One region of the Paenibacillus pseudetheri genome, then DNA from elsewhere that is predicted to be linked to it. Evidence: predicted binding sites of a transcription regulator. Region 1 holds the regulator's gene; each other region holds the start of a gene.

Region 1 (5,812 bases):
CTGAATTTGTTCAGCCTTTTACTCTAGAACCTGATAATCATATTTACATAAAGTACCATACGAATTATATTGAAAGAACAGCATAAAGGATGAGGGGTGATATATTTGGTGAGGATTTTTAATGAAAATACAGTTTCATTTAAACAGAAGTTATCTCCGATTCCTGAGTTTGCTTGGCATACGAGTGAGAGGTTAGCTGAGATCGCTAATTCTAAACATCTTGTCTTCGACATAAGGTCGCTTGATCCAGATAAATATTCCTTTCCTTATCATTTTCATAGAAATGCTGAAGAAATATTTGTGATTTTGACGGGAAAAGCGATGTTAAGAACTCCAGAGGGTTTTAGCGAGGTTTCTGAAGGTGATGTGATATTTTTTGAAATGGGACCTGAAGGAGCGCATCAACTTTATAATCATACGGATGCACCTTGCAAGTATCTTGATCTCCGAACGAACCAGGGCATAGATGTTTGCGAATATCCGGACTCAGGTAAAATCAACATTCTCCCCTATCAAGAAATTTATCAGGCGGATCAACAAGCGGACTATTATAAAGGAGAAGAGCAGGTAAGGGAGAAATGGAACGGAATGGAGGATCACGCTTGATTCAAGATCGATGGTTCACAGTCACGAAAATGGATCCAATTACTTATGCAATCAGTGAATATGGACATTGGGAAAAGGTGCACTCTTTTTTGTTGTTAGGGAAAGAACAAGCGGTGTTGATTGATACGGGATTAGGCATCGATAATATAAAAAGAATAACGGATCAGTTAACGGATTTACCTATCGCTGTCATCACTACGCATGTGCATGCAGACCATATAGGCAGTCATGGACAATTTGAGACGATCTATGTTCATAAAGAGGATGAGGATTGGCTGATTAATGGAATACGAGGTTTGTCCCTTGCCCAGATCAGAAAAGATATGAGCCGAGATATTACTCTTCCTGTTCCTGAGACGTTTGATCCTAATACGTATACGCCTTATCAAGGGAAACCAACAGCTCTATTGCGAGAGGGAGATGTGCTTGATTTAGGCGGGCGTAGATTAGAAATTTACCACACACCGGGTCATTCGCCAGGTCATATTAGCATCTTTGATCATGCCAACGGGTATCTGTTTACAGGGGATTTGTTGTATGATGTTACGCCAATTTATGCTTTTTATCCCTCTACTAGTCCGGCAGATTTAGTGGCTTCTTTAGAAAAGATTACGCAAATTCCAAATGTATCTCAAGTATTCGGCTCTCATAATACGTTGGGTCTAGATCCAGCTATTTTGCAAGAGGTTATTAAGGCAGTTCGTGAATTACGTGAACGGGATCTTGTTGCTCATGGTACGGGCATTCATCAATTTAACGGATTTAGTGTGCAATTTTAAAATGAATGTTGGATGCAGCGAAAACGGCCCTCTCAAAAGGACCGTTTTTTTGTCCTTCCTTAAGGTTTTCAAAATTTCTAATTGGGAAAGGTAAAGTGAAGTAATAATAGTCGGAAAGGGGGCATTTATTCGGATACGATCGACCTGAAGAATGCATGCAATTGTTGGACTTGGGAGTAAGCTTCTTTGAACTGTTTGTCGGATTGTTGAATGGGCAATAAGCCTGGCAAGAAGGAAATGCTATACACAGGTATTTCATTACTGTTCATGTATATTTTAAGCGTAAGTTCCTCGATAACATCAGCCTCTTCGTCAGCACTATTAAGCACATGAATATCCGCACTTGAAGCAGTTGTTTTGCTGTTTTGTTGTCTTTTAGATACTTTTGAAAGGGTTAGTGCGTTAACAACAATCTCTGATCCCATTACATTGTCGAACGAATATAGCTTTGCTATTGCCTTTTTGCTTGTCTTCGGATTGCTGGTACCTATTGCTATTTTTTTATAAGGTTCGTTAAGGGCGATCAAGTGAGATTGATTGGGCGGAATGAATGTTTTGGTGAATATAATATTAAAAGATGAGGTTGCGTTTAAAAGCTTAGAAAGTTCAGAAGAAGTAGATAGTTTTTTTAATTCTAGAATAACGGCACTTAGAATTAAGACTCCTCCTACAATGGCAAACATATACATCAAGAAAATCAGCATGTAATCACACCTCCAATGATCTCAGTAGAACAAGATTTATTGCTTATTGAAAGATATGCCTGAATCCTCTCTACTAGTATCTGTTAAAAGCGGAAATCGTGGGAATTTAGGATATGACTACTGAATAGAAAAAGAGAAAGCACCCAGAGTTCTGCCGATTTTGCAAGCTGAGTGCAGAATTGGGGCAACTGCTGGAGTGCTTTGTCGAGAGCTTTTTAAAATAAATATGTCCTAATCATATGAAATTGAAGGCTGTGATTTGATCGGTATAAACAATTAGCTGTTTGTATTCGATCGGAGATTCATAGTGAGTATAGGGTCTTACAGAAACATCATTAAGGACTACAAAGTTATAGCTGAAATTTTTATCGGGATGTTCCGCACCTAAATAAGATATGTATTCATCTACAATGACATCATCCATTAGAGATTTTAAGTCAAAAACATCCTCTTTATTGGAGGTGGAAGGGGAGATGGTCCCTTGAATACTGCCGAATGAGGTGAGTAGATTTACTTTTTTTCCACTAGCTTGATCGTTATTTAACAATAAGCCAGAGAGTTTAACAAGTGCATCGACTTTAAAATCGACGAGGGTTCTGATTTTTGAGTTGTTCAAAACGAGACACTTCCTTTCAATTTGAAATCCTGTAAACATTATTCGACATATAACCACATAATTCCTATTAGGTCATCAAAAATACATATATACAAACACACCCCCCTCCATTGAACAATGAGTGAGGCGTGTTTATCTATGGATAGATTTAATTCCTGATCGTTACTCGTGTTCCAATCGGAACAATCGCAGCTAGTGCTAACACATCCTCATTGTACATACGAATACAACCGTGGGATACCTCGTGCCCTATGGATGAGGGATCATTGTTTCCATGTATCCCGTAGTGAGGCTTAGATAGACCCATCCAAAAGACCCCAAATGGACCGCCTGGATCGGGTTGTTTGTTAATGATTGTGAATTCACCGAGTGGTGATTGAGTTAACATTTTACCGATTCCGACTGGGAAGCCCCTGATCACAATGTCGTTATCAAGAAGATAAAGCATACGCTGCGTCAGATCAACTATAATCCGGTAAATTGGCATTGTGCAACACTCCTTTCTAATTAAGATATGAGCAGGATGCCTAAACGGTTATTCATTAAAAATGGTCATTTTAGCCTATGGGAACAAATGTTCCTGTATAGATAAATGGAGTTAGATAACAGTAAAAAAGCTGTTCTGCATTTGCAGAACAGCTTTTTAAAAAATAAAAGAAAGTATATATTTTACGATATACACTATCCTTATACTTCTCGTAGAAACGGATACCGTCATTTAAATGACGGTATCCGTTTCGTTTGGTAGGAGTGCAACTTAGTGGATATCTCGAAATAATCCGATAACTCTGCCGAGAATGGTCACGCGATTAAGGCGAAGAGGCTCGTACGCCGGATTCTCCGGCTGAAGACGTATATGATCACGTTCTTTATAAAAAGTCTTAACGGTTGCTTCATCTTCTTCGGTCATAGCTACAACGATATCTCCGTTATCAGCCGTTTGTTGTTGACGAACAATAACATAGTCGCCATTCATAATCCCAGCTTCGACCATACTGTCACCTTGAACCGATAACATAAATACTTTGTTATCTCCAACATAGTGAGTTGGAAGCGGGAAGTAGTCTTCAATATTCTCAGTAGCAGTGATAGGAACCCCGGCGGTAACCTTACCTACGACAGGAATGCGAGCGACGGTTTGCGCAAAATGATGGACATTCTCGGAATCCTCTTGGCCAAGTAATTCTATCGCACGAGGCTTCGTTGGATCTCGACGGATAAGTCCCTTCTTCTCTAGCCGATCCAAATGACCGTGAACTGTGGAGCTGGAAGCAAGACCAACAGCTTCTCCAATCTCCCGGACGGAAGGAGGATAACCCTTGCTGCGGACTTCGCTACGTATAAATTCCAGGATCGCCAGCTGGCGACTTGAAATCTTTGACATTGGAATCAACCCCATATAGTAATGTTTGGGAAAATTATAACATAGAACTACCGTTCGCACAAACATAAGTTCTAACTATTATAAATATTAATTCGAAATAGTTAATAAATGGTAGTCTTGTATTGATTGCGTTTCCTTCATCTAAATGAAAAGAGTGATTCTTTATATGAAGTATATGGTAAATATTAACCTCTGAAAAAAAGAGAACAATTGTTCTAAAATAGTATTGAACAAAACACATGTTCGTGTTATTATAATTTCAAAAGTAAGAACAAGTGTTTGGAGGATGATATTCATGTTAAAATACAGTACATACCGTAGCATCTACGATAAAGCCCCAGTGGTTGAATCTTTAGGACATAATCCTATTACCCGTTGTTCAGCTCAGATTAAAGAGATTACAGAGCTTTTGCTTGAAGGCTTGATGCGTTTGTTCCGTAGAGATTATGTTATTAAACTGACATTGATCATTGTGCTCGTACTATCAGGACTTACAGTAGTAGGTAATGTATTTGCAGGATCTACTACTTTAATGAAGGATGAGAAGCGCGTAGTGGTTGAACGTGGAGATACACTTTGGAGTATTGCTCTTGAGAATAAACCTTCTGATATGAAGACGGCTGTATATATAGAAGGAATTAAAAAATCCAATGGCATTAAAGGTAGTCAGATTGATGCTGGAGATATTCTCACTTTACCTATTTATTAATATGCTAAGAACATAATAAGAGGACATGAAGAGCTTGCAGGGAGTAAACCTTGACAAGCTCTTTTTCTCATGGCAGAGTTAGAATTAATTTATAAGGGGAGGGAAAGTTTTGAATATTGATGAGTTGGTCGCGCGTATTAACGAATTGGCACGCAAACAGAAGAGCGTAGGCCTTAATCAAGAGGAAACGGCGGAACGCGCCAAGCTTCGTGAAATTTATTTGGGGAATATTCGCAATAACTTCCGAGCACAATTGAATACGATTGAATTGGTCGATAATGATGAGCATGAACAAGGTAACAAGGGGCGTAAGCATTAACACCCTGTTCCTTTTCATAGATATTACTGGATGACTAGGGGGAACGCATATGGCCCGTTCTTGGGAAAGAATGGTTCAACGCAACACGCAGCAAATTAATAAGCAAAGAAAGAAACAGGGGAAGGAAACGATTTACGCATCTAAATCTAAATCTAAATCTCCTGGTAAGAACAGCGAAACCTTTAAAGGCCGTAACATTGCATTTCCAGTAGTGTTATTAGTGCTTGGTACTATGTTTTGGATGATTGGTTCAGTGGACCAAGCCAAAGGTAATGGTATGCTTATGAACTGGTTAGGAGTCGTCTTGTACTACTTACTAGCGGCACTTCTGTTCTTCCGACGTCCGTACTTGAAGGTAGAGAATGCTAGACTATCTACTATAAAATTCAATCGCGAACGTTATCTGCCAGCTTCTGATATTGAGAAAATTATCCTTTCGCGTGGAGCTGTTGTAATTAAGCATAAAGGCAAACGCACGAAATGGATTTTTACCAGACTTATGAATCGTTATGATACCAATGCGATGGGGACTCGACTGGAAGCATTCGCAAAAGCTCACCAAATTGAAGTAGTTCACGAATAGAAATTAACCAGCCATGGGAGAGGGAGACCTGTAATGCCAATTTCCGCCGTACTATTTGACCTTGATGATACACTGCTCTGGGATGATCGGAGCGTTAATGAAGCATTTCGTT
Region 2 (5,812 bases), on a different contig from region 1:
TTAACATCCTGATTCGTGATTCGAAATTGAAGGTGAAGAGCCAGATTCAAGGAGATCAGATCCGCGTAACTGGTAAGAGTCGCGATGATCTGCAACAAATTATCCAGATATTGCGTAAAGCTGATTTGCCGCTGGACCTGCAGTTCAACAACTTAAAATAGCATTTTGTACCCCGCAGTGCTTATCAGCGCCATTATGCGGGGTGCTTTGTATTTTTTTTGACACCTATTTATAGCTATAATATACTTGCTTAAGTAGAAATAGATGAGCCTGATTCAGGCCATTTGTATGAATGATTTAGGGGAGGAACTTCAGTGAATTTGCCCAACCGCATCACGCTATCACGTATTTGTCTGATCCCGATTATGATGTTTTTTTTACTGGTGGATTTCAGCTTTTATCCAGAACCGATACATTGGGGCTCTTTTCAGCTATCTGTTAATCATTTGGTAGCAGCTATAATCTTTTTGCTTGCTGCGAGCACAGATGGAATAGACGGCTACATAGCAAGGAAATATAATATGGTCACCAATCTCGGTAAGCTCCTTGATCCGTTAGCGGACAAGCTGTTAGTTTCCGCAGTTCTGATTTCACTTGTGGAATTGGGCAGATGTGATTCATGGATCGCAATTGTTATCATTAGTCGTGAGTTCGCAGTAACCGGGCTTCGCCAGATAGCATTGTTAGAGGGAAAAGTGGTTGCCGCAAGCAAATGGGGTAAGATAAAGACGGTTGTACAAATTGTAGCGATCTCACTGCTGTTGTTAAATAATTTCCCATTTCAATTCGTCAGCATTCCTGTAGACGATATTGCCATCTGGGCTGCAGCCCTGATCACTATTTACTCTGGAATTGATTATTTTGTGAAGAATAAGGATCTATTACAGCTGCATAATGCTTAAGCATTTTAGGTAGCTACATATAGGAGAGGTAATAGGTAAAGCGCCTATTACCTTTTTTAAACCCTAAAAGCAGTGTATCTACATTATAATGAGGAGGCGAAAGCCAGGTATGAAAGCGGAGATTATTGCAGTAGGCACGGAGCTTTTACTCGGTCAAATCGTAAATAGTAATGCCCAGTTTTTGTCTATTGAGCTAGCTGCTATTGGGATTGATGTATATTTTCAAACCGTAGTTGGGGATAACAGCAGTCGCTTGCAGCAAGCCATTGAGATCGCTCAAAGCAGAGCGGATGTTATCATATTTACCGGTGGTATTGGTCCTACAGAAGATGATCTAACGAAGGACGCGCTGGCTGCTTCCTTAGGCCGCACACTTCATATAGACCGCTTGGCAATGGATCATGTACAACGTTTCTTTGATGATCGAAAGATCGTAATGACGGAGAATAATCGTAAACAGGCACTTATAATTGAAGGTACCACACCTTTGCCAAATGAGATTGGTCTTGCTGTTGGCATTGCTTTTGAGCATGAAAAGAAATATTATATTGTGCTTCCTGGTCCGCCTCGCGAGATGAAGCCGATGTTCGTAGATAAAGCTGTACCGTGGCTCCAGCAGCACGCTCTGACGACAGAAATGCCACTTTATTCTAAAATGCTTAAATTTGCCGGTATCGGAGAATCACTGCTTGAGGATAAGCTCATTGATCTTATTCACAGCCAGACAGACCCAACCATAGCTCCTTACGCTAAAGAGGGAGAGGTAACCGTCCGTATTTCGACAAAGGCGCCTTCCGAGCATGAAGCTTACAAGAAGCTGGAGATTCTAGAGAAACAGATCAAAGAGATTTTGCCAGAACATTTATATGCAAATATTGATGTGCCGCTGGAGCAATTGATTGTGGATTGGATGGCGGATGCAGGTCTGACTTTAAGTGCGGCAGAGAGTTGCACTGGAGGCTTATTGATGGAGAGTATAACTAACATTCCAGGCAGTGCTTCGATGTTTGCGGGAGGAATCGTCTGTTATTCCAACGACCTGAAGAAAAAACTTCTGAATGTGCCAAGTGCTTATTTGGAGGGGCCAGATGCTCCAGGGGCTGTTAGTCGTGAAGTTGCCGAGGTGTTAGCTGATCAGGTGAGAATGATCGCGGATAGTGATTTCGGCTTATCTGTAACTGGTGTAGCAGGACCAGGTTATTCTGAACGTAAGCCAGTTGGACTTGTATTTATTGGTTTAGCTGAACGCGGGCGTAAGACAGAGGTGTATGAGCTTAATCTTAAAGGTACACGTGAAAATATACGACTGCGTACTGTTAAAGCTCTGTTGTATCGTCTATGGCGCAGACTTGAGGAACGGAAGGTGGAGACACCACTTGAAGGCTCAGACTTGTAATGGGAGATTAGCCCAGTTATAATTGAGACATACGGAAGAACCGTGGCACTGAGATTTCTTTGCTGCGGTTTTTTGTATATCTGCGGAGATTTTGATCGCTGTTTTGGTTATGATCATAAGTCGTTGATGTCCGGTGAAGTAGAGAAATCAGTTAACTTCTATGTCCGGAGGGAGGCTTACAATAAAAGGGATAATTAACGCTTGAGACAAAAAAAACGAATGTATGTTCGAAAAAAAGCTTGGCAAGACCTCAAAAACACGTTATTATATTATTATAAACAGTGAAGGAAGTGGTCTGATTGTCAGATCGTCGTGCAGCGCTTGATATGGCGCTTCGTCAAATAGAAAAACAATTTGGTAAAGGTTCGATCATGAAACTGGGAGAATCCACTCATATGCAAGTGGAAGTTGTACCTAGCGGATCTTTGGCACTTGATATTGCGTTAGGTATAGGCGGACTTCCAAAGGGACGTATTATTGAAATATACGGACCTGAATCCTCCGGTAAAACGACCGTTGCTCTTCATGCTATTGCAGAAGTACAAAAACAAGGCGGACAAGCTGCATTTATCGATGCTGAGCATGCGCTCGATCCGAAGTATGCACGTAACTTGGGCGTAAACATTGATGAATTGTTGCTATCTCAGCCAGATACGGGTGAACAGGCACTTGAGATTGCTGAAGCACTTGTACGAAGTGGCGCAGTAGACATTATTGTCGTTGACTCCGTAGCTGCGTTGGTTCCTAAAGCGGAAATTGAAGGCGATATGGGTGATTCTCACGTCGGCCTACAGGCTCGTTTGATGTCTCAAGCGCTTCGGAAGCTATCTGGTGCCATTAGTAAATCGAATACAATTGCTATCTTTATTAACCAGCTTCGTGAGAAAATTGGTGTTATGTTCGGTAACCCTGAGACAACCCCGGGTGGTCGGGCGCTGAAATTCTACTCTTCCGTACGGTTGGATGTTCGTCGTGTCGAAAGTATTAAGATGGGTAACGACGTTGTAGGTAACCGCACTAAGATCAAGATTGTGAAGAATAAGGTAGCACCTCCATTTAAACAAGCTGATGTTGATATCATGTATGGTGAAGGGATTTCCAGAGAAGGAAGTCTTGTAGACATCGGTACTGAAATGGACATCGTGAATAAGAGTGGTGCATGGTATTCCTATGAGGGTGAGCGTCTCGGTCAAGGACGTGAGAATGCCAAACAGTTCTTGAAGGAACATCAAGATATTGCACTCATCATTGAGAACAAGATCCGTGAAGCAAGTAACCTATCCACCATTGTTGCTGCACCAAATGAAGCGGAAATCATTGCAGAGCAAGAGGAAGAAGAAAAGCTACTTCTCGAAATCGAACAATAGAATTTATTAAGGAATAGGACGCCCTGTGATTCATTGTTGCAGGGTGTCTTTTCTTAAAGAATTGTAAGAACATAACTGATCTTTAGCTATGAGGTGACAAGCAACTATGGTAATACAACTGGATATGGATTTTGAATCGGATGAGCAGGACGTACAGGTCCTATCTGATTTTCCTGATGGGGAACTTTTAGAAATTACTAAGGTAGAACGTCAGAAGAAATCGGACCACCGCTATATCATACATTTCGGAGCCTATAACATGACTGTACACGAAGACGTCATGATTAAATATCGGATGATTACTGGAAATTCTTTTATGAAAGCCGATTTGGAGGAAATTGTTGTTGCTGATGAGCGACAACGAGCTTATGTAGAAGGACTTCGTTATCTAGAACGGAAGCCACGAACCGCTATGGAAATGACCCGCCGTTTACGGCAGAAGGAAATAGGGGAGACTATTATTGCGGAAGCGGTGCAACGGCTACAGCAGGAAAGATTCCTTGATGACCCTTTGTATGCAAAGCAATGGGCAGAGCAACGCATTACGAACCAGCGAAAAGGGAAAATGTGGATTCGCCAAGAGCTGCGTGAGAAAGGAATCGACAAAACCTTGATCTCGGAAGCACTGGAGAATGTCAGTCCTGAACAAGAACTAGAGAGTGCACTTCAGATTGGTCGTAAGAAATGGAATCTTATTCGTGGTGAAGCTACAGATAAGCGCAGAAAGACTGGAGCCTTCTTAATGCGGCGCGGATTTTCGGGTGATATGGTGCGGCAAGTGATTAATACTTTACTTGAAGAAGACAATTATGAGGGTGAAGATGAGGAATTTTACTAGACTCACTGATTCTCTTGACATTAATGCGCATATCGACTCTCTTGACAATGTCTTTTTATAAATAATAAAATATAACATGAATCGGCATAAAGTAAGAATCCTTTTTCCTTCCCAAAAAGGGGACTTTTTAAAACGGTTCGCGTACAACTCATATGAAATGTAATCGCCGGATAAGGCGGGCAGTGTGCATGTGCAGCATGTGCAGTATGGCAATCGGTTGTTTACCGGTTTTTTGTATGGTGATGAACGGATAGTTTAACAACTGCACAATTCCCAAGGGTATACCTTGGAGAGGAACCAACGAGGAGGTGAACAGATGCAAGCATGGATCTGGGTCATTATCGTTCTCGTTGTAGCTGCATTATTCTTTGGGTTCGGTTATTTTATTCGTAAATCCCTTGCAGAAGCTAAAATTCAAAGCGCAGAAAGAGAAGCTGTTGTCATCGTAGAAAATGCGAAGAAGGACGCTGAAGCGCTGAAGAAAGAAACAGTATTGGAAGCTAAGGACGAAGTCCATAGAATCCGTACTGAAGCTGAGAAAGAAACTCGTGAACGTCGGAATGAAATCCAACGGCAAGAGAGACGTTTGCTGCAAAAGGAAGAATCTCTGGATAAAAAAATGGAATCGCTTGAAAGAAAAGAAGAACAAGTAGCTAACAAAGAGAAACGAATTGATGAAACCCAACAGCAAATTGATGTTATTTACAAAAACCAAGTCACTGAATTGGAGAGGATTTCCAATTTAAGCATCGAAGATGCAAGAAGTATTATTCTTAGCAATGTTGAGCAAGAAGTTCGCCATGAAACGGCTCAAATGATCAAAGAGATTGAACAGCAGGCGAAAGAGGAAGCGGATAAGAAATCCCGTGAAATCATTACACTCGCTATCCAACGCTGTGCAGCTGATCACGTAGCGGAGACAACAGTTTCAGTTGTTACCCTGCCGAACGAAGAGATGAAGGGGCGGATTATCGGTCGTGAAGGCCGTAATATTCGTGCACTCGAAACTCTTACAGGTATCGACCTCATTATTGATGATACGCCGGAAGCAGTTATTTTGTCGGGATTTGATCCAATCCGCCGTGAAGTGGCCCGTACGGCACTTGAGAAGCTTGTGGCAGATGGACGTATCCATCCCGCTCGAATTGAAGAGATGGTGGAGAAATCCCGCAAAGAAGTGGACGAACGAATTCGCGAATATGGTGAACAAGCTACTTTCGAAGTGGGTGTTCACGGATTGCATCCAGATTTGATCAAGATTCTGGGTCGTCTGAAATTCCGTACAAGCTATGGTCAAAATGTATTGAAG
Region 3 (5,812 bases), on a different contig from region 1:
CCTGCGAGCTTGGACAAAGCTGTTTCCATTAGCTTCATGCCAGCCAGAAAGATAATAAGACCATATATGATAGGGAAAAGCAGTTCACGGAACATAGGGCATACTCCTTTGGACGAGGGTTGTACACCAATATATGAAAGTAACGAGTAGGACATGTATAAAATCATTTTTAGAGAAACAGGGAGTTGAAGTCATTGGCATCGGTTATTTTAGAACGTAATCGTAAAAAAAGACTGGAACAGGGCCATCCATGGGTCTACGCAGGTGAAGTTGCATCAGTAGAAGGAAACCCAGAGGCTGGGGGATTAGTTGATGTCCTTAACCATCAAGGTCGGTTTCTGGCTGTAGGATATTACAACCCAGCATCGCAGATTCGGGTAAGAATTGTATCACAGGGACCGTTGGCTATCATGGACACCGCTTTTTTCGCAGAACGGTTTACGAATTGTCTACAGCATAGAGAACGTTTCCTTCCTGGGGCAGATGCTTACCGTTTGGTTTATGGAGAGGCGGACTTTTTGCCAGGGCTTATTGTGGATCGATTCGGGGATATTCTGGTTGTGCAGCTCCTTACACTTGGAATGGACAAGCGCCGTGCAGAGATCGTTGAAGCACTTGTACAGGTTATGGCACCGCGTGGTATTTATGAACGCAGTGATGTTAGCGTGCGCGAACTGGAAGGAATGGAGCAGACTACAGGCGTGCTGTATGGGGAATGCCCACGGCATGTTACCGTAAGTGAGAATGGCCTGAAGCTGGTAGTAGATATCGAAGAGGGCCAGAAGACAGGCTACTTCTTTGATCAGCGTGAGAATAGAGCATCCATTGCCCCACTCATGAAGGGCTGGGGTGGACGAAGTGGCATTACGCTGCAAGAAATCGAAGCAGAAGATGGCTCGTTACAAACTTTGCCGGTAAACAAGAGTGGTAAACACGTAACCTTCCCTTATTGGGATGGTGCTACAGTGCTGGAATGTTTCTCGCACACAGGCAGCTTCACTCTGCATGCTTGCAAGTATGGTGCGAAAAAAGTAACCTGCCTTGACGTTTCCGCTCATGCCATAGAGAGTGCCAAAGTCAATGTGGAGCTGAATGGCTTTAGTGATCGAGTGGAATTTGTAGTGGATGATGCTTTTGCCTACCTGCGCAATCAGGTAAAAGGTCTGGAGGAACGTTCGGAGCGGGCGACGATTGCAAGCGGAACGGAATCAACAGTAGCGTCTACAAATGCTAAATCCGGAGGCAAAACAGCCAAAACGGATACCTCCAAGCCAATGACAGCAGGTGGAGGTAAAACTTGGGATGTAGTTATCCTGGACCCTCCAGCGTTTGCGAAAACTAAAAGTGCAGTAGCAGGTGCTTGCCGTGGTTACAAGGATATCAATCTACACGGTATGAAACTGGTGAACGAAGGCGGATATTTGGTTACAGCAAGTTGTTCTTACCACATGCAGCCGGATCTGTTCCTCGAAACGATTGCCGACGCAGCTAAAGATGCAGGTAAAGTATTGAGACTTGTGGAATGGCGTGCCGCAGGCAAAGACCATCCGCAGATTCTAGGCGTTAACGAAGGACACTATCTGAAGTTTGCGATTTTTGAAGTGCGGAGTAAGAAATAAGCTGACTGTTCATATAGGTAATGGATTTTGATCCGTAAAAGGAGTCTTCGATCGAGGCCTCTTTTTACGGATTTTTTGCTACGTTCTGAAAAGTGTTGGATTCGGGATTCACAAGATTCTTATTGTAAATCATTGGAAAATACTAGCAAACGCATGTTCTGATTTGTCTAGTTATGCTATACTGAGGGGACGAGGAACGACTGAACTTTTTCAATTGAAAATCATCAAACGGTGAATATTTCACCTTATATCTTATACATTTTCTCCGCTACGGAAGGAGTCTATCATTTATGTCGGTAACCTTTTTACTAGGCCGCTCGGGCAGCGGCAAGACAACAAAAATATGGGAGTCTATCTCTTCTTCATTAGAGAAGGAGCCTCTTGGCGCGCCAATCATTATTCTTGTACCGGAACAAGGTTCCTTTGGAGCAGAAAGGGGGCTTCTGACCGTAGGGAATGTGAAGGGAAGTATTCGGGCGCAGACACTAAGCTTTTCTCGGCTTGCCTATCGAGTGAAACAGGAAACTGGTGGTAGTGCTAGTCTGCCTATCAGTGAAGAAGGTAAAAAGATGTTGATTTACAAAATCATCCGTCGTCGCAAAGAGGAACTGAAATTGTTCGGTGCCTCTGCAGACAGACCGGGTTTTGTGGAACGGCTCAATCAACTGCATACGGAGATGAAGCGTTGCTGTTTGGCTTCCTCTGATTTAGAGGAGCAGTTATCCGCAATGCGAGGCGCTATTGCAAGAAGTCCTATTCTTGAAGGCAAGCTGGATGATTTACAGCTGGTATTCAGCGATTTAGAGAAGGAAATGTCACGCCTCTATATCGACGAAGAGGATCGTTTAGCGGAACTAGCTGAGCATATTCCTGATTCCTCTTACATTCGCGGGGCGGAGATTTGGGTAGATGGGTTCCACGGCTTTACTCCGCAGGAATTCGTAGTGCTTCGAGAATTAATGCAGCAAGCGTCGAAGCTAACCATCTCACTTACACTTGATCGCTCCTATCCCTATGGAGATCAGTTGAATGAGCTTGAATTATTTCACCCAACTGCGGTTACTTACATTAAACTGCGTGGAATAGCCGAAGAGCTAGGCATCGATGTGTGGGACGAGCTTCTGGAGCCAGCGGTTCTTCCGCGTTTTGAAGAAAGTCCTGTTCTTGCTCATCTCGAAAGGGGATATGACCGCCGAAAGATCTGGATGGGTACAGATGAACTGGCAAATGAAGCGATATCTATAGGCGCGGCAGTTTCTCACAGAGCAGAGGTTGAGGGAGCACTCCGTGAAATGATCAGGCTGGCACGGGATGAAGGTGCAAAATATGGCCAAATGGCTGTATTGATGCGTAATATTGGAGATTACGAGCAACTGATTAAACCGTTGTTCAAAGATTACGGAGTGCCTTTTTTTCTGGACCAGAAGGTAAATGAGCTACACCATCCATTGGTGGAGTTTGTACGTTCAGCACTGGATGTGGTGCGTCGACGTTGGCGCTACGAGGATGTATTTCGCTGCGTAAAGACGGATCTTTTGAGACCGCTGGATGGTAGTATTACGCGTGAGGATATGGATGCCTTAGAGAATTATGTGCTGGCTTGCGGGATTCAGGGGTATCGCTGGACGGATGGCCGTTCATGGAAAGGGATTCCTAGCTTGTCGCTGGAAGGCGGCAGACAGATGGATGAAGACCTGCTTGCTACGATGGAGCGATGCCGTGGTAGCATAACGGATCCTCTATTTGCTTTTGAGAAACGGATACAGAAGAGCAGAAGCGGTCTTGAACTTTCTACCGCAGTGTACAAGCTGCTAGATGAAACGGATGTAGCTCGAAAGCTGGAGAAACTTAGCGTTGAAGCTATGGAGAAGGGGCAACCCGAGAAGGCTAGAGAACATAGTCAGCTGTGGGGTGCAGTGCTTGATCTGCTAGATCAGATCGTCGAAATGATGGGCAACGAAAGACTTGAATTTGATGTGTTCACTGGAGTCCTAGAAACAGGACTTGCTGAGCTTAAGATGGGCCTTGTTCCTCCAGCGCTAGATCAAGTACTGGTTGGTAACATGGATCGGACTCGACCAACGGGAGTTAAATACGCTTTTTTGCTTGGATTTAATGAAGGTGTTGTGCCTGCGCAGTTTAAGGAAGATGGAATTCTCTCGGAAGGCGAACGCTCCGTGCTTGAGAACGCCGGTATGGAGCTTGCTCCTGGTGCTTCTCGTAAACTGCTGGACGAGCGGTTTTTGATCTATAATGCGCTAACGACAGGAAGTCGAAAGCTCTGGATTAGCTACACCACTGCTGATGATGAGGGCAAGGCGCTTCTTCCCTCTGAGGTAATCCGTCATTTGCATAGAATGTTCCCAAGGGTTCATGAGCATAACTTGGCAGCACTTCCCCCTGCAGGACTACCAGAAGAAGTCAGAGATTCCATTCACCTCGGTTACATTGGTCATCCAGAACAGAGTCTTCATGCATTGATTATGCAGCTACGCCAGTGGCGTCAGGGGACGGAGATACCTGAATTATGGTGGGATGTGTATAACTGGTTCGCTGCTGATGATATTCGTAGTCTCGAATTGAAACGTCTGCTCAGTTCATTGTTCTATCGTAACGTGGGAATGAAGCTAAAGCGTGGAACAAGCCTCAGATTGTACGGTGGATCGACACTGCGAGGCAGTGTTTCCCGAATGGAGAAGTTTGTTGCTTGCTCCTTCTCCCATTTTGCATCTTATGGACTTAGACTGAAGGAACGCCAACTATATAAGCTGCAAGCACCTGATATTGGACAACTGTTCCATGCTGCGTTAAGTGACATGGCGGTAAGACTGAAAGAAGAGGGCCGCGGCTGGGGAAGCTTGTCTCCAGAGGAGTGTCGGCGTGAGGCAAGTGAGACGGTTGAACGACTATCGCCGATGCTGCAGGGTGAAATTCTGATGAGCTCTAAACGGTACGGATACATTTCACGCAAGCTAAAAAACATTGTTGGACGTGCTTCTGTAATTCTGGGCGAGCATGCCCGCCGAGGTAGCTTTGAGCCGGTAGGGCTGGAGCTGGATTTTGGACCGGATAAGGAGTTGCCTCCTTTAAGAATTACGCTGCCGAATGGCTGTGTGATGGAGGTTGTTGGACGGATCGACCGTGTAGACATGGCCCGTGGAGAGAATGGAATTCTTCTGCGAGTAATTGATTATAAATCGTCTCAAAAAGATCTTAAACTACATGAAGTGTATTATGGATTATCGCTACAGATGCTGACCTATCTGGATGTGCTGCTTACATACTCGGAGCAATGGCTCGGGCAACCGGCGCTTCCAGCAGGGACACTATATTTCCACGTACATGACCCACTGTTAACCTCATCTAACGGGATGAACAAGGAACAGGCAGAACAAGAATTGCTGAAACGCTTCAAGATGAAAGGACTGCTTACAGCAGACCGCGAGGTGGTATCCCTGATGGATACGACTTTAGACAAAGGGTATTCTTCTATCGTGCCTGTAGCAGTAAAGGCTGATGGCAGCTTTTATAGCAGTGCGTCTGTAGCTACACCAGAGCAATGGGGGCACTTATTGTCTTCCGTTCGGGGAACGATCTCGGATATCGGGACTCGTATTACGGAAGGTGATGTAGCAATTGAGCCCTATCGGATTGGGCAAGAGACAGCCTGCACTTTCTGTTCCTTTAGACCCGTCTGCCAGTTTGATGAAGCCGTGGAAGGCAATGGCTACAACAATCTGGGTAAGCCAGGGAAGGACGTCATTTGGGATCTGCTGTCCCGTAAAGGAGGAACTACACCATGAGTATTAAGCCTGGAATAGAAGCGAAACCGGAAGGAAGCATATGGAGTGATGACCAGTGGCGCGCTATCGCTGAGAGCGGTGATGATATCCTCGTTGCCGCGGCGGCAGGTTCCGGTAAGACAGCTGTACTTGTAGAACGGATTATTCGCAAAATCAGCAAGGAAGAGAATGGCTTTAGCGTAGATAGATTGCTAGTAGCTACGTTTACCAAAGCTGCTGCTGCCGAGATGCGCCAGCGGATTAGGGAAGCACTAGATCGGGAGCTGGAGGAGAATGGAGAGAATGACCATTTACGCCGTCAGCTGTCGTTGCTCGGGAAAGCCTCGATTACAACACTACACTCCTTCTGTCTGGAAGTGATCCGGCGTTACTATCAGATTATTCCTATAG

The links. The regulator LexA, encoded in region 1, represses DNA repair genes until DNA is damaged. The targets are predictions, from matches to a motif close to CGAACATATGTTCG.
Region 2: a site for LexA is predicted at 2,515-2,528, ahead of recA (recombinase RecA). Genes of this name have one in related genera too.
Region 3: a site for LexA is predicted at 1,766-1,779, ahead of addB (helicase-exonuclease AddAB subunit AddB). Genes of this name have one in related genera too.

The regions. Positions count from the first base shown of each region.
Region 1 is NZ_CAKMAB010000042.1:92-5,903, forward strand. Features, by position in the region: gene L1028_RS25655 (cupin domain-containing protein) at 109-606, shown strand; gene L1028_RS25660 (MBL fold metallo-hydrolase) at 579-1,385, shown strand; gene L1028_RS25665 (hypothetical protein) at 1,511-2,089, opposite strand; gene L1028_RS25670 (hypothetical protein) at 2,325-2,705, opposite strand; gene L1028_RS25675 (L,D-transpeptidase) at 2,854-3,192, opposite strand; gene lexA (transcriptional repressor LexA) at 3,463-4,089, opposite strand; gene L1028_RS25685 (LysM peptidoglycan-binding domain-containing protein) at 4,385-4,798, shown strand; gene L1028_RS25690 (DUF896 domain-containing protein) at 4,908-5,117, shown strand; gene L1028_RS25695 (hypothetical protein) at 5,167-5,700, shown strand; gene L1028_RS25700 (HAD family hydrolase) at 5,734-5,812, shown strand, end outside.
Region 2 is NZ_CAKMAB010000010.1:95,835-101,646, forward strand. Features, by position in the region: gene L1028_RS11835 (YajQ family cyclic di-GMP-binding protein) at 1-161, shown strand, start outside; gene pgsA (CDP-diacylglycerol--glycerol-3-phosphate 3-phosphatidyltransferase) at 315-902, shown strand; gene L1028_RS11845 (competence/damage-inducible protein A) at 1,012-2,298, shown strand; gene recA (recombinase RecA) at 2,598-3,665, shown strand; gene L1028_RS11855 (regulatory protein RecX) at 3,772-4,503, shown strand; gene rny (ribonuclease Y) at 4,820-5,812, shown strand, end outside.
Region 3 is NZ_CAKMAB010000008.1:94,637-100,448, reverse strand. Features, by position in the region: gene L1028_RS09725 (Na/Pi cotransporter family protein) at 1-95, opposite strand, end outside; gene L1028_RS09720 (class I SAM-dependent rRNA methyltransferase) at 195-1,619, shown strand; gene addB (helicase-exonuclease AddAB subunit AddB) at 1,910-5,422, shown strand; gene addA (helicase-exonuclease AddAB subunit AddA) at 5,419-5,812, shown strand, end outside.